2 regions of the Rhizobium sp. USDA 4016 genome follow, and region 2 is predicted to be linked to the other one. Evidence: predicted binding sites of a transcription regulator. Region 2 holds the regulator's gene; the other holds the start of a gene.
What was found. The regulator PhoB, encoded in region 2, activates phosphate uptake and scavenging genes when phosphate is short. The targets are predictions, from matches to a motif close to TGTCATNNANCTGTCAT.

Region 1: a site for PhoB is predicted at 2,919-2,935, ahead of ACZ9DP_RS24530 (esterase-like activity of phytase family protein). Genes of this name have one in related genera too.

Annotation. Positions count from the first base shown of each region.
Region 1 is NZ_JBWCCY010000004.1:1,885,875-1,890,870, reverse strand. It holds gene ACZ9DP_RS24540 (dienelactone hydrolase family protein) at 1-594, opposite strand, end outside; gene parE (DNA topoisomerase IV subunit B) at 812-2,869, shown strand; gene ACZ9DP_RS24530 (esterase-like activity of phytase family protein) at 3,021-4,157, shown strand; gene ACZ9DP_RS24525 (OsmC family protein) at 4,177-4,632, opposite strand; gene ACZ9DP_RS24520 (AI-2E family transporter) at 4,866-4,996, shown strand, end outside.
Region 2 is NZ_JBWCCY010000004.1:1,563,086-1,568,081, reverse strand. It holds gene ACZ9DP_RS22855 (hypothetical protein) at 1-41, opposite strand, end outside; gene ACZ9DP_RS22850 (winged helix-turn-helix domain-containing protein) at 429-1,115, opposite strand; gene phoB (phosphate regulon transcriptional regulator PhoB) at 1,133-1,816, opposite strand; gene phoU (phosphate signaling complex protein PhoU) at 1,851-2,564, opposite strand; gene pstB (phosphate ABC transporter ATP-binding protein PstB) at 2,599-3,414, opposite strand; gene pstA (phosphate ABC transporter permease PstA) at 3,428-4,714, opposite strand; gene pstC (phosphate ABC transporter permease subunit PstC) at 4,714-4,996, opposite strand, start outside.

The DNA.
Region 1 (4,996 bases), 320 kb from region 2:
GCCCCAGCAGACCTGGCTGCCCATGGAAGCACAGGAAAGGATCACCGGGCGGCCGCCGGATTTCTCGCTCGCATAGCGGATCAGCCCGGCGATGTCTGCCACGCCCTCGCCGTCGAACGTGCGCACTGTCGGCGAATAATAGACGCCGCCATTGGCCACGGCCAGGTTCTTGAGCCGATTAAAATTGCCGCCGAAGCTGTAGTCGTTGACGCCGAGCCGCCGGTCGCCGTCGCGCCCGTGGATAAAGATCACGGTGAATTGCGCATTGTCTGTCGGTCCCACCCTGGTGAGATCCACCCTGCGGCCATTGAGCGACAGTGTTTCGTCCTGCTGCTGCCTGCGGACAGCGAGCGACACGTATTTCTGACGCGCGCGCTTTTGCGGGATCTGGTCGCGACCGTTGATGTCGCGCATCTCGTCATATTCGACGGCTTCGAAGGCGCCGCCATCGGCGGTTTGCAACACGTTCTGTCTGGAGAAAAGTTCGTCCTTGTAAGGCGGCAGCGTGTCGGCTGCGGCGCTGCCGATTCCGGCGGACAGGAAAAAGGTCGCAATTGCGGCGATAATCATGCAATGACTTGTGGACATTCTCATGCGGGCGGTTTCCTAACACATCATGCCGCTTGCCATTCTAGGCCCGGCAACGCAAACCAATTCCATAGAATTCCGCCAAATCGGGCGGCGTCGCGTAACGAGACGCTTTCTGGCAGAATCTGCCTGATTCGCTAACGTGACATCAAATGCGGTGATTTTGGGTCTGGCCCTAAGCGTACGTGCGGCCCAAGACAGGATTGAAGATCTGAACGACTCCATGGATGACAGCAACGACCTCTTTTCCGGAATGCCCCTGATGCCGAAGCAGGAGGCGGCCGCAAAGCCTGCCGAAAGGCCTGCTGCGACGGCCCCTGCGTTGCGCCCTGCCCCGGCAGCCTCGGGCCCGGACGACTACGGCGCGTCCTCCATCCGGGTTCTCGAAGGCTTGGAACCGGTGCGCATGCGCCCCGGCATGTATATCGGCGGCACGGACGAAAAGGCGCTGCACCACCTCTTTGCCGAAGTCATCGACAACTCGATGGACGAAGCGGTCGCCGGCCATGCAAATTTTATCGAGGTGCATCTCGACATCCAGGGCTATCTGACGGTCAGTGATAATGGCCGCGGCATCCCCGTCGAGAACCATCCCCAGGTTCCGGGCAAATCGACGCTCGAAGTCATCATGACCAAGCTCCATGCCGGCGGCAAGTTCGACGGCAAGGCTTACGAGACCTCGGGCGGTCTGCACGGCGTCGGCGTTTCGGTCGTCAACGCGCTGTCGGATTATCTCGAGGTTGAAGTGGCGCGAAACCGCAAGCTCTATCGCCAGCGTTTTTCGCGCGGCATGCCGCAGGGCGGTCTCGAGGAGCTAGGCGATGTGCATAACCGCCGCGGCACCCGCGTGCGCTTCCATCCCGATCCGCAGATTTTCGGCGACCATGCGAAATTCGATGCCGGGCGCGTCTTCCGCATGGCACGCTCGAAAGCCTATCTTTTCGGCGGCGTCGAAATCCGCTGGAGTTGCGATGAAGGCGTGCTCCCGGAAGGCTCGGAAATCCCGGATAGGGCAGTCTTCCACTTCCCCGGCGGGCTGAAAGACTACCTGCAGGCGACGATGGGCAAGGAGTTCACCGTCACCCGCGAAATCTTCGCCGGCAAGACAGAGAAAGCAAGCGGCCATGGTTCGCTCGAATGGGCGATCACCTGGTACGGCGGCGACCAGCAGATCCACTCCTATTGCAACACCATTCCGACGCCAGAGGGCGGCACGCATGAGGCAGGCCTGCGCATCGCGCTGACCAAGGGGCTGAAGGCCTATGCCGACCTGACGCAGAACAAGCGCGCAGCGCAGATCACCACCGACGATGTGATGATTTCCGCCGTCGGCATGCTGTCGGTTTTCATCCGCGAGCCGGAATTCGTCGGCCAGACCAAGGACAGGCTTGCGACCGTCGAGGCGCAGCGCATCGTCGAGAACGCGCTTCGCGATCCCTTCGATCATTACCTGGCGGACAATCCCAACGAGGCCGAAAAGCTGCTCGACTGGGTAATCGAGCGCGCCGAAGAGCGTCTGCGCCGCCGCAAGGAAAAGGAAGTCAACCGCAAGACGGCCGTGCGCAAATTGCGCCTTCCGGGCAAATTAGCCGATTGTGCGCAGAACACCGCTCAGGGCGCCGAACTCTTCATCGTCGAAGGCGACTCGGCAGGCGGTTCCGCCAAGCAGGCGCGCAACCGCGCCAATCAGGCGATCCTGCCTTTGCGCGGCAAGATCCTGAACGTTGCGAGCGCCGGCCGCGAAAAGCTCGGCGCCAACCAGCAGCTTGCGGATCTCGTTCAGGCTCTCGGCTGTGGTACCCGTTCCAAATATCGCGAGGAAGACCTGCGCTACGAGCGCATCGTCGTGATGACCGATGCCGATGTCGACGGCGCCCACATCGCGTCATTGCTGATCACTTTCTTCTATCAGGAGATGCCCGAGCTCGTGCGCGGCGGCCACCTGTTCCTTGCCGTGCCTCCGCTCTACAAGATCACCCAGGGTGCCAAGTCCGCCTATGCGCGCGACGACGCCCACCGGCAGGAGCTGATGGAAACGGAATTCAAGGGCAAGGCGAAGATCGAGATCAGCCGCTTCAAGGGTCTCGGCGAAATGCTGCCCGCGCAACTCAAGGAAACGACCATGGATCCGAGCAAGCGCACGCTGCTGCGCGTGGTGATCGATGAGGTCGATTTCGAAGGAACCCGCACCGCGGTCGACGACCTGATGGGCACCAAGCCGGATGCGCGCTTCCGCTTCATTCAGGAACGTGCTGCCTTTGCCGAAAATCTCGATATTTGAGCTTCCGCTATTTCACGGAACTGACGAAGAACCGTAACAACTCCGTCAAATAACCGGTGCATGAGAAGCGCCGCGAGCGGCGCGCCGTTCCTTCGGGGATTGGCCGCGCGGTTCGTTCCGCTCATCACCCCTTGCCAGCCGGATGTTTGCCATGATCAAGCGTTTTCTCGCGACTGCCGCTTTTGCGCTCCTGTCCAGCGCCGCCACTATCCACGCGACCGATATCGGCGCGACCTTCGAGACGTCCTGCCCCTTTGGCGACTGCGCGGCCGGCATCTCCCTCTCCTATCTCGGCGAATTCGTCATCCCGACAGGCCACGTGGAAAACGGTGTCGAATTCGGCGGCATTTCCGGCCTCGATTTCGACGCGGCAACGGGCCACTACATCGCCATCAGCGACGACCGCTCGGAAAAAGGCCCGGCTCGCTTTTACGAGCTCGCAGTCGATGTCGACGGCGCCCGCCTCAAGGGCGTTGCCGTCGTCAAGCAGGTGACGCTGAAGGACAAAAACGGCGAACCCTTCGCCAGGCGCACCGTCGATCCCGAGTCGATCCGGTTCGGCCGGGATGGCATCTACTGGGGCAGCGAAGGCGACGGCAAGGCGCTGATCGCCCCCTTCGTCCGCGTCGCTTCGCAGGACGGCGCCTTCATGCGGGAGTTCAAGTTGCCGGAAGGCTTTGCTCCGACAGCCGACAAGTCGACGGGCATCCGCGACAACCTCGCCTTCGAAGACCTTGCGATCGCGCCTTCCGGCGATGTCTTCGTTGCCATCGAGGCGGCGCTCTACCAGGACGGCCCGGCAGCTTCCCTTGTGAACGGCAGCCTTGCGCGCATCATCCGCTATGATGGGACGACCGGCGAACCGAAGGCGCAGTATGTCTATCCAATCTCGCCTATCCCACAGGCGGCGGCGAAGGCTGACGGCGGCAACGACAACGGCATGTCGGAGATCATCGCACTCGACGGTCACCGGTTGCTCGCCGTCGAGCGCAGCTATGCCCAAGGCGTCGGCAACAACGTGAAGATCTTCATGATCGATCTCGACGGCGCTACAGACATCTCGGCGATCGCCTCGCTTGCGAAGACCGATCAGCGTGTGGTTCCCGTCCGCAAGAGCCAAGTTCTCGATCTGCGTGCAGCCGGCCTGGTGCCGGACAATATCGAGTCCATGGCGATCGGCAAGGCGAAGGACGGGAGCGACGCGCTGATCCTCGGCTCTGACAACAACTTCTCGACAAGCCAGAAGACGCAGTTCTACGTCTTCAAAATACTGCGCCGTCCGCAATAGCAACCGAGGGATCGTCCAGCTAGTCGAGGCGGACTTCGATTTTCGTCTTCACCGAGTTGGCGAGGAAACAGAGCTCATGGGCCTCGTGATGGAGCTTTTCCTCCATTTCGCGGCTCGGCGCTTCGTCCGCATAGACCACGGCCGGCTTCAGCTCGACGCGGCCGACGAGCATTTTTCCGTCGACCTTCTCCATGATCCCGGTCGCCGTATCGAGATAGCTGTCGACGACGATGCCCTTCTTCGAGGCAAGCCACAGGTAGAACAGCATATGGCAACTTGAGAGCGCCGCGACATAGGCCTCCTCGGGATCGACGTTCTCGGCGATCGAGTACGGAAGCGGCACGTTGTGCGGCGATGCCGAAGCAGGCACCGAAAGGCCGCCATCGAAATTCCACATATGGCCGCGGCTGTACTTGCCGTCCGTGAAACTGCCCCCGCCGCGCTGCCATGATACTTCCGCTGAAAATTTCATCATCGTCCGAACGATCCTTATGAATCCTGATGCCCAACGTGCGGCCATTTTCACGGGCTAGCAAGGTTCGGAAGAAAATTCCGTCACATTCCGTACAGAGGTTTAAGATATCCCGTTGCCCTGACGACTTGGCGCACCTTCGATTGGAAGAGGCCGGCCCTTAGACGATCGATATGCTTGCGTCCGGGCTCCCAATGGCGCATATCCGTGATTGAGAAGAAGGAATAAAAAGCGACGTGAGCCTCTCGAGCAACAAGAAACTGCCTGGCGAGCCGCGGTGGCTTGGGCCTTCTGCGCCCACACGCACGCCGCTCATTCCCTCGATTTCCGCGGCCCGCTGGCTTTTGATCCTCATCGTTGCGGCAGG
Region 2 (4,996 bases):
TCGAGTTCAGCGATCGTTTTCGTGTACACCAGGAACCGCATGCCGTTTACACCTCGCTGGTCAATGGAACATCACCAAGGTGATGGTGCCGACCATGACCCACCCGGAAACGATAATCAGGGACATTCTCAACAACGCCGTCTTGATCGTCATGGAATACTCCAAATCGCTTCAACCAAACTAGCTGTACTTTGGGACGAGTGTGGCCTATCGGGCCGAACCCTCATCCCAGCGGGATTATATGTCTGACGCCCTTAGGCGAGTATGGGAGCCGAAGGCGGACTGGAATCACCTCCAGCGCGACTAAGCACACCCTAATATAGGCAGTCGCGTGAAATCGACGTGACACACGTATTGCGCGAACAGCTGTATCGCGCGTCTCAATCTGTGCGCACAGCGACGGGGATAGGATAGGAACCTGATCCGGATCAGAAGTCGCCGAGTGCGTAGCCGGCGCCACGCACCGTCCGGATCACCTTATCGGCCTTGCCGAAACTGATGCCCTTCCGGAGACGCCCGATGTGTACGTCGACAGCGCGCTCATCGACACTGGCATCGTTACCCCACAGCGATGCCCTCAATTCCGATCGGGAGTGGACGCGGCCGGGGGACTTCATCAGAAACTCGAGCAGCCTGAACTCGGTGGGGCCGAGCTTGACTTCCTTCTTCTGCCTGTGAACCCGGCGGGCGTTCTTATCGAGCGTCAGATCCCCGACCTTCAGTGTGCTCTCCAGCAGCGCTGGATTGAGACGCCGCAGGAGGTTCCGCAAGCGGATGAGGAGTTCCACGGGGGAGACTGCCTTTATGAGGCAGTCGTCGGCTCCGGCGGAGAGAACGGCCAACCGGTCCTGCTCGAGGGCCGAGTCCAGCAGCACCACGATCGGAAGGCGGGCGGTCGCTCCAGTTGTCCGGAACTGGCGGCATGTCGAGATTGCCATCGAGCCAGGAGCCGGCGCACCGAATATCACCGCATCAGGCAGCCGCAACGCAACGAGCTCGACCAGCGACGCATGCGGGTGAAGACAGTTCACCGAATACCCTTCTGTCTCCAGAGCATGCTTCAGTGTCGCGAGCAGATCTTCGTCCTGCTCAACAACAAGTACCCGCACCGACATCTTCTCCAGCCTCCCTGCTATGCTTCCATCGAATATCCTGCGCCGCGGACGGTGCGGATGACGTCCTGCATGTTGGAGAAGTTCAGCGCCTTGCGCAGTCGACCGACATGAACGTCCACGGTGCGCTCGTCGACATAAATGTCGTGGCCCCAGACACCGTCCAGAAGCTGCGAACGCGAGAAGACGCGGCCGGGCGACGACATCAGGAATTCCAGTAGACGGAATTCGGTCGGGCCGAGACGGACTTCGCGGCTCTTGCGGTGAACACGATGCGTTTCGCGGTCGAGTTCGATATCGCCGCATTTCAGCACCGTGGAGAGCACCTCGGGCTTGGCGCGGCGCAGCATCGCCTTGACGCGGGCAACGAGTTCGGGCGTGGAGAACGGCTTGACCACGTAGTCGTCGGCGCCGGTGGAAAGGCCGCGCACACGCTCGCTTTCCTCGCCGCGCGCCGTCAGCATGATGATCGGCAGACGCTCCGTTTCCGGGCGCATGCGCAGGCGGCGGCAAAGCTCTATGCCCGACACGCCCGGCAGCATCCAATCGAGGATCAGAATATCCGGCGTGCGCTCCTGAAGCCTGATTTCGGCCTCGTCGCCGCGCAGAATGGTGTCGACCTCGAAACCTTCGGCCTCAAGGTTATAGCGAAGAAGCACGCTCAGTGCCTCTTCGTCTTCAACGACTGCAACTCTCGGGATCATTCGGTTCTGTCTCCTGAGGGCCGGTTCGGAATTGTCATTCCGTGACCGCGCCGACGGTGTTGGCAGTATCGTCCTTCGGACGTTCGCCTTCCGGCTGTGCGCCGGTCGCCATGTAATAGATCGTTTCGGCAATGTTAGTGGCGTGATCGCCGATGCGCTCGATGTTCTTCGCACAGAAGAGAAGATGCGTGCAGCTGGTGATGTTGCGCGGATCTTCCATCATGTAGGTCAACAGCTCGCGGAACAGCGAGGTGTACATCGCGTCGATTTCCTCGTCGCGCTCGCGGATCGACTTCGCCTTGTCGGCTGAACGCGAGGCATAGACGTCGAGTACTTCCTTGAGCTGGACCAGCGCCAGTTCGGAAAGATGCTCGAGACCGCGGGCGAGCTTGCGCGGAACGCCGGTGCTCTGCACGGCGATGACACGCTTGGCGGTGTTCTTGCCGAGATCGCCGACGCGCTCGAGATCGGCCGCGATGCGGATCGAGCCCATGATCTCGCGAAGGTCCGAGGCCACCGGCTGGCGGCGGGCAATCGTGACGATCGCCTTGTCGCCGATCTCGCGCTCGGCGTGATCCATGACGACATCGTCGGAGATGACCTTCTGGGCCAAGCCAGCGTCACCGTTAACTAGCGCGCGGACGGCGTCCGACACCATCTGCTCGGCAAGCCCGCCCATTTCCGAGATGCGGCGGGACAAATACTTCAGATCCTCGTCATAGGCAGAAAAGATATGGGTCGATGCCATTGGGATTGTCCTTGAATAGCCTGAACGCCGCAGCTCAGCCGAAGCGGCCCATGATGTAATCCTGGGTGCGCGGGTCGTCCGGATTGGTGAACATCTTGTCGGTGTCATTCTCCTCGACGAGATTGCCGAGGTGGAACATGGCGGTGCGCTGCGAAACGCGGGCTGCCTGCTGCATCGAGTGCGTCACGATGACAATACTGTAGTTCTCGCGAAGCTCGTGGATCAACTCCTCGACCTTGGCGGTCGCGATCGGATCGAGCGCCGAGCACGGTTCGTCCATCAGGATGACTTCCGGGCTGACGGCAACGGCGCGCGCGATGCACAAGCGCTGCTGCTGGCCGCCCGACAGACCGGTGCCGGATTCCTGCAGGCGGTCCTTGACTTCGTTCCAGAGGCCGGCCTTATGGAGGCTGCTTTCGACGATCTGATCAAGGTCGGCCTTCGACCTCGCAATTCCATGGATGCGCGGTCCGTAAGAAACGTTCTCGTAGATAGACTTCGGGAACGGGTTCGGCTTCTGGAAGACCATGCCGACGCGGGCGCGGAGTTCCACGACGTCGATGTCCGGATCGTAGATATCCGCGTCGTCCAGCTTGATTTCGCCCGTGACGCGGCAATTGTCGATCGTGTCGTTCATGCGGTTCAAGCAACGCAGGAACGTGGACTTGCCGCAGCCCGATGGGCCGATGAGGGCGGTAACAGTGTTTTCGCGGACGTTCAGGTTCACGTCGAAAAGCGCACGCTTCTCGCCGTAGTAGACAGACACCGTCTTGCCGACCATCTTATAGGCGCTCGTATTCAGTTTCTGCTCCAGAGCCTTCTCAACTGCTGTTTCAGTCAACATGTTCATAATCCTTACTCCGTTACCAGCGGCGTTCAAAACGCTGCCTGAGGAAGATGGCGATTGCATTCATCAATATGAGGAAGCCCAACAGCACGAGAATTGCGGCGGAGGTCCTCGATACGAAGCCGCGCTCCGGGCTGTCCGCCCAGATGTAGATCTGGCTGGGAAGGGCCGTCGACGCCGCGAAGATACCATCCGGCGGGCTTGTGATGAAGGCGTTCATACCAATGAGCAGCAGCGGCGCCGTTTCACCAAGCGCTCGCGCGAGCGAGATGATCGCGCCGGTCATGACGGTCGGCATGGCGAGCGACAGCACGTGATGGAAGATCATCTCGTGCTTGGAGGCGCCGACCCCGAGAGCCGCCTCGCGGATCGAGGAAGGCACCGCTTTCAGCGACACGCGTGTGACGATGATGAGCGTCGGCAGCGTCATCAGCGAGAGAACGAGGCCGCCGACGAGCGGAGACGACCGCGGTAGGCCGAAGCCGTTCAGGAAGACGGCGAGCCCGAGGAGACCGAAGACCACCGACGGGACCGCCGCAAGGTTGTTGATGTTGATCTCGATGAGGTCGGTGAAACGGTTCTTGGGAGCGAACTCTTCCAGGTAGATCGCCGCCGCGATGCCGATCGGGAAGCTGATCGCGAAGCAGACCAGCAGCGACCAGAACGATCCGGAAATCGCGCCAGCCAAGCCAGCCAGTTCCGGGAAGCGGCTGTCGGCATTGAGGAAGAGCGCCCAGTTGAACGGGCTGGAGATCACGCCCTTGGATACGAGCTGGTCGATCATGCCGATCTGCTCGTCGCTGACGCGGCGCTGGCTCTCGGGCGTGTCCCGGCTGATCTCACCCTTGACGAACTGGTCGGCCGGGTCCGACATCGGGATAACGAAGGTGCTCGGCCCCTTAAGGCGCGCCGGATCCTTGATGACCGCGTCGCGGACGAGGAACGGTGCCGACGACGTGAAGAGGTCGAAGTAGGCCTTCTCCTGCCTGCGAGGCAAATCCCCCACCTGAGTGCGCAACGCGTCGCGTACAGCGCCGCGCCAATCGGCCTTCATCATATCGCTTGTATCGAGCTCAGCTTTGCTCAGGTCGATGTTGATGGTGGCCACCGTCTGGGTGAACGCCTTGTACCCCGTGAGCGTCAGAGAACCGATGAGGAAGGCGAGGAAGCCGAGCGCGAAAACAATCGCGATCATGCCATAAACCTGGAGACGGCGCTCGGCGGCATAGCGTGCCTTCCGGCGCGCCTTCATGTCGTCCGAATGCCAGTTGACACGCGTTCCGGCGACTGCGGTCGTGGACATCAGTATTTCTCCCGGTACTTGCGCACGGTGCGCAGCGCGATGAGGTTCAAGCCGAGCGTGACGAGGAAGAGCACGAGGCCGAGTGCAAAGGCCGCCAGCGTCTTCGGGTTGTCGAACTCCGAGTCGCCAATCAGCAGGGTGACGATCTGGACGGTCACGGTGGTGACCGCGTCGAACGGGTTGAGAGTAATCTTCGCGATCAGGCCGGCCGCCATGACGACGATCATCGTCTCGCCGACCGCACGGCTGAGTGCAAGAAGTACGCCGCCGATAATCCCTGGC